Regions from separate parts of the Bacillus yunxiaonensis genome, predicted to be linked through region 2. Evidence: riboswitches for the same ligand, from Rfam matches in the RefSeq annotation. Region 2 holds a riboswitch; the other holds the start of a gene.
What was found. A riboswitch is a leader RNA that binds a small molecule or an ion and turns the genes downstream of it on or off. The one in region 2 is predicted to bind cyclic di-AMP.
Positions count from the first base shown of each region.

Region 1: another riboswitch for cyclic di-AMP. It lies ahead of kdpA (potassium-transporting ATPase subunit KdpA); the one in region 2 lies ahead of WAX78_RS17440 (hypothetical protein).

Region 1 is NZ_JBAWSV010000004.1:463,367-466,543, forward strand. Features, by position in the region: gene WAX78_RS14540 (MFS transporter) at 1-286, shown strand, start outside; gene WAX78_RS14545 (DUF3995 domain-containing protein) at 595-1,023, shown strand; cyclic di-AMP (ydaO/yuaA leader) riboswitch at 1,156-1,295, shown strand; gene kdpA (potassium-transporting ATPase subunit KdpA) at 1,419-3,086, shown strand.
Region 2 is NZ_JBAWSV010000006.1:14,461-17,637, reverse strand. Features, by position in the region: gene kdpA (potassium-transporting ATPase subunit KdpA) at 1-668, opposite strand, end outside; gene kdpF (K(+)-transporting ATPase subunit F) at 688-768, opposite strand; gene WAX78_RS17450 (signal peptide protein) at 768-869, opposite strand; cyclic di-AMP (ydaO/yuaA leader) riboswitch at 967-1,110, opposite strand; gene WAX78_RS17445 (hypothetical protein) at 1,351-1,587, opposite strand; gene WAX78_RS17440 (hypothetical protein) at 1,605-2,006, opposite strand; cyclic di-AMP (ydaO/yuaA leader) riboswitch at 2,100-2,246, opposite strand; gene thiD (bifunctional hydroxymethylpyrimidine kinase/phosphomethylpyrimidine kinase) at 2,340-3,152, opposite strand; gene WAX78_RS17430 (thiazole biosynthesis adenylyltransferase ThiF) at 3,167-3,177, opposite strand, start outside.

The DNA of each region.
Region 1 (3,177 bases), on a different contig from region 2:
AAATATTTACATCATTATAATGGGTCTTGTAATTAGTGGAATTGGAATTGGTGCTGCTCTTCCTAGCTTAGACGCTCTAATAACAGAAGGAATCCAGAAGGAGCAGAGAGGATCGATTACATCTCTTTATAGCTCAATGCGATTTGTAGGAGTAGCCGCAGGCCCTCCGGTATTTGCTGTATTAATGAAAGGGCCTGATAATTATATATTTTATCTGTCAGTTTTTTTAGCATTTGTAGGATCTTTATTATCTCTACTATGCATTAAACCAAAAAACGCCCAATAAAAATACAAATTTTAAAGATTACATTTCATAATAAAGAAGGAAGCATAAGTTTACGTAAAGTTATGTTTCCTTTTTTTGGTACATACGCTACTGATCGAAGGGGATAAATATAAAGTGAAACTTCCATCAGTGGGGGGCTCTTCATCCCCCACTGATGGAAAGCTCTCACCAATCGGGCTCTTATTGCCCAAAAGTAGTGGGATAAATTTTACACTTGTACATATTGAATAAAGGAAATAGGAGGTAAGTTACTAAAAGTTAGAGAAATTATGGAGGAGAAAGAATGATGCAAGTAGGGGGAATATATAATGACATCATTTTTAATCATTCTAGGTGCTGGTATCCTTGCATTCATCAGCATTATTCATATGTATTGGGCATGTGGTGGAACTTGGGGAAGTAAGGTTGTCCTTCCGATGAAAAAAGATAGCGGAGAATATGCTTTTGTTCCGCGGAAAATAGGGACTTTTTTAGTGGCACTTGCCATTCTATGTTTTGCTGTGATTCTATTAGCACAGAGTGGATACTTGTCTTTTTGGAATCCGAGTCGTTACACAAAATGGGGATGTATGATTCTAGCGGGAATTTTCTTTTTACGTGCAGTTGGTGATAGGAAGTATGTTGGGATCTTTAAAAAGGTAAAGGGAACAAAATTTTCATTGTATGATACATTGTTATACAGTCCGCTTTGTTTGTATATTACGCTTTGTTTTGTAGTGGCAGTTTATGGTCGTTAGTATGCGGAAGGAAACCTTTCATCAATAAGGGGTTCCCTTTTTAATTTATTTAATAGTTTGTCTTTTTTGTATTTTCTCTCTTTACAATAAGAATTTAGAGGAGTATATTATCAAACAAATAGCAAATTTTAGAACCGAATATCGCTTAATCCACTTAGGAGCGGGGGAACCAATTTTGTGCATTGTCACTTGGGGTGAATCCTTTTTAGGTAGGGCTACTCTCAAGGCCCGAATCCGACAGCTAACCTCGTCAGCGTTTTGAGAGGGGGGACTTGTGTGTAAAAACACTAGGTGCAACCTAGTGTTTTCTTTTATTCTATCGATGGTAAAATTTTACAAAACATTAATGCGTATAATAGAAAATAAATGTAGGAGAAACAGAGGGGAGAAAAAGGATGAATTGGCTTACAAGTCTAATTACAATTTGTCTATTTGTAGTAGTAGCAAAACCAATGGGAGATTATATATATAATGTTTTTCAGCAAAAGGGACCATTTCAAGAGGTATTTGGTCCATTGGAAAAATTTTTGTTTAAAGTCGCAGGAATTAAAGGATATCGTCAAAGCTGGAAGCATTATTTGTTTTGCTTAATCATAACAAATTTGTTTTTTATCCTTGTTGTGTATTCCATATTTCGGTTACAGGGGATGCTGCCATTAAATCCAAACCATTTTTCAGGAATGGAGCCGACATTAGCATTCCATACAGCTATCACGTTTATGACAAATGCAAATCTACAACATTATGGGGGCGAAAGTAATTTATCTTATTTCTCTCAAATGGCTGGGGTAACGTTTATGATGTTTGCAGCACCTGCAACTTCAATGGCGATTGGCATTACGTTTATTCGTATCTTAGCAGGTAAAAAAATTGGTAACTTCTTTGTTGATTTTGTTCAATCTATTACAAGAGTATTATTACCAATTTCGTTTGTAACATCGCTAATTTTTCTGGCGCTAGGCACACCACAAACACTAGATTCTACGATTATCGCAAAAACGTTGGAAGGGTCAGAACAGGCAATTCCTCGTGGACCAGTAGCGTCTTTACTTTCTATTAAAGAACTTGGAGAAAATGGCGGAGGCTTTTTCGGAACAGTTTCAGCACATCCTTTTGAAAATCCAAATATGATTAGTAATGTACTCCAGATGATGCTGCAAATGTTAATTCCAATGGCATTTCCTTTTGTATACGGAAGAATGGTTGGTAATCGGAAACAAGGACGGATGCTTTTTGTATCGATGTTGATTTTGTTTATCATTGGATTTTCTATACTTGCCATATCTGAATTGAAAGGGAATCCACTGTTAAATCAAATTGGTATAGACAGTTCTCAAGGAAATATGGAAGGGAAAGAAATGCGTCTTGGTGTTATATCTTCTGCTTTATATGCAACTGTTACAAGCGCTTCAGGGACAGGGGGTGTAAATACAACACATGATACGTTAACACCAATTGGAGGAATGGTTCCGCTTGTAAATATGCTTCTAGGAACTGTATTTGGCGGGATTGGAATTGGATTTATGAATGTAATCATGTATGCGATGATAGCAGTATTTTTAGCTGGATTAATGATAGGACGTACACCGGAGTTTCTGAATAAAAAACTAGAAGGAAAAGAGATGAAATTAATTGCTATTACAATTATATCCCAGCCACTACTCATTCTTGGAGCCGCAGCAATTGCCTTTTCAACACATTTTGGAACAGATGCAATTTCGAATCCCGGTTTTCACGGTCTAACACAAGTCATATATGAATATACATCGTCTGCTGTAAATAATGGCTCTGGATTTGAAGGATTAAATGATAATACACCATATTGGAATATTTCAACAGGCCTTGTCATGTATATTGGTCGTTATTTCAGTATCATTACGATGCTTGCCGTCGCAGTTGGACTGAAAAAGAAAAAAACTGTACCCGAAACCATTGGTACGTTCCAACCTGATAATCGCTTGTTTGGAGGAGTCTTACTTGGTACGATATTTGTAGTAGGTGCTTTAACATTTTTACCAGTACTTGTACTTGGACCAATTGCTGAATTGTTAACAATATCATGAAGTTGTAAAACGAGAGGCGTATAAGCCTCTCGTTTTTAATATGAAATTCTTTGTTATTTTTAATGTGGTTTATTATAGTATATATATATGC
Region 2 (3,177 bases):
TCCTTAATAGAAACGAAAGAAGCAACTGGACCGCGTAATATACTTTGTTTTGCCCCTTCAATTGTATGAGCTGTAACTGCTCCGTCCAACGTTTGCGGTACACCTAGAGCAACGAAGATCAACGCTGTCACAAAAGCAATTGGAAGAAAAACCCTTGTTAAAGCGCGTGTAAAATCTACGAAGAAGTTCCCAAGCTCCTTACCTGCTAATCCTCTTATAAAAGCCATTACAAGCGCTAATGTTGTTGCTGGCGCTGTAAACATTAAAAATGTAATCGCGATTAATTGCGACAAGTATGATAAACCATTTTCACCGCTATAATGCTGTAAATTTGTATCTGCCATAAAACTAATAGCCGTATTAAAGGCAAGCGTAGGTTCCATACCTTTAACATGAGCTGGATTTAATGGCAATACTCCCTGTAATCGAAAGATGAAATATACGACAACAATCATAAAACCATTAAGAGCAACTAATGATAGTGCGTATTGCTTCCAACTCTGGTTATAAGGTTTAATACCCGAGATTTTGAAGATGATTTTTTCAACAGGGCCAAATATTTTGTCTAATTTACGATTCCCTTGGAACGCCTTCTCTAAATAAATCCCCATTGGTTTTGCAACAAGAACAAATAATATCATTGTGATCAAAACTGCAATCCAAACCATAATAAACGCTTCCCCCTAATTAAAACTTTTCTGGATTTAATAACGCATAAACTAAGTACACAGTAAGTGCGGCAACAATAATAAATACTGCAATACTCATTACTTCTTCCCTTCCTTCACAACATTATCCGACCATCTTGCAAGACCAATCATTGATCCAACTAACACGATTAAAATCCCTATCATAGCGATATCTAACATATTCATCCCTCACTAAATGTAAAATTTTACCATTAAAAGCATAAAAAAGAACACTGAGGATCTACTCAGTGTTCAAAAATGAACAACACAAAAGTAAACCTCCTCTCCAAACGCTTACGAGGTTAGCTGTCGGATTCGGGCCTAAAGAGTAGCCCTACTTTCGTAATGAAAGATTCACCCCAAGTGACAATGCACAAAATTGGTTCCCCCGCTCCATTTCTGGACTCAGCGATATCAGGTTGTTTTTTGGAAATTTTATGAACAATTTATGAATGTAAATATACTCCTCTAAATTTTACTTGTAAAGAGGTGAAATAGCTAAAATATGAAAATATAAGATCTGTTAAACGCTTACATTAATAAGAAATACTCTTTTATCATCTTTTTTCTTTTGTTTTCTTCTTTTTTCGTAAAATAGACGTTCTTTTGCAAATTTAAAACAAGAAGGTTATCTCAATACATGAGATAACCTTCTAAACACTTAATCTAAATCATGAAAAAAAGAACGTAAATTACGACCTCTAACATATACTTGCACTAATTCCGTATGTTGTTTCTCATATTCGATAATGTCTTGCTCTAAATATAAACAAATATCTTCTGGTGGAAGAATTACAGATGGCTTCGGAAAGAGTGGATCATATTCAACTAGCTCATGTACTCGTTCTAACGATAGAGCCCAGCGCGTTGCTAAATCACGACAAAGGAATATTTTCATATTCGTTTCCTCCGCTCCTACTCTAAAATCAAAAACGAAATGTTATCACAAGTTGTAAACACCACTAATTTAACTCCTATCGTTTCATAGAGGTGCTTTGGATATTGTTTATTTCGCGTGACAACTGTAATAGGCGCATAAAAAGAAAAGCGAATACGCTCTGCAAAGAAACTAATTGTGGATAATTCATCTCCTAGCAAAATTACTTTTTTAATTCCTTTACACATTTTCACAATCATTCTTGCATCATTTGGACAGCAATACGCTTGCTGAAATCCACAAGCTTTCACTTCATTAACCATATGCTCATTCTCTGTGAAAATGATTATTTTACTTTGTAAAGGCGCTAAACTTTGTAAACTCTTAATTTTTTCCGCTTCTCCTACACAAATGAGTGTGTACTCTTTTTCCTCATCCATGTATTTCATCCTCCCCGCATAAAAGAATTTTAAATTATGTTATTAAAATTCTTTTATACTAGTCGGACCGATGAATTGATGTATTCATTTGCATCATCCTCTCTCAATACGCTTACGGAGTTAGCTGTCGGATTCGGACTTTGAGAGTAGCCCTACTTTCTCTAAGAAAGATTCACCCCTAGTGACAATGCACAAAATTGGTTCCTCCGCTCCAGACTCTGGATTTAGCGTTCTAGAAAAATAGATTCTGGCTGATATAGTACTCCTAATTTTGGAAAAAGTAAACAAGAAAAAAGCCAGTTTTTTCAACTGGCTTCTTCGAAAAATACATATTTATACATTTACATTTTTACGTCCATAAGCAAAATGATTCGTCGGTCCATGCCCGCTTCCAATGTTCAGTTCGTCTTCAATTGCTATACTAATAAAACACTTCGCTTCACGAACTGCTTCTTCAATTTCATAACCTTTTGCTAGTCCTGCCGTTACAGCTGCGGCAAATGTACATCCGCTTCCGTGTGTTTGTGCTGAATCAATACGTTCGCTTCTGTACTCCATAAATTCATTGCCATCAAACAATAAATCTATTACTTCATTTCCTTGATACGCCGCATGTCCGCCCTTCATAACAACAAACTTCGCGCCTAAATTATGCAGTACTTTCGCAGCTTCTTTACTATCTTCAATTGTATGAATCTTCATCCCTGTTAATACTTCAGCTTCAGGAACATTTGGAGTAATTACCGTTGCAAGCGGCAACAGATGTTCTTTTAATGCCGCAACAGCTTCTTGTTGTAGTAAAGATGCTCCGCCTTTTGCAATCATAACAGGATCTAGCACAATATTATTCCATGAAAATGATTTAATGTTTTCAGCTACAATTTTAATAATTTCACTGCTAAATAACATACCAAGTTTCACTGCATCTGGCGTTAAATCGACACCGATTGAATGTAACTGTTCTTGAATACCTTCTACTGGAACAGGATACACTCCTTGTACACCAAGTGTATTTTGTGCAGTAATCGCTGTAATTGCTGTCATTCCGTACACACCGAGCTCTTGAAACGTTTTTAAATCAGCTTGAATACCTGCACCGCCGCCGCTATCAGATCCAGCAATCGTTAATGCTTTATTCACTTTCATTTCACTCACCCTTTTTAACCAAAGT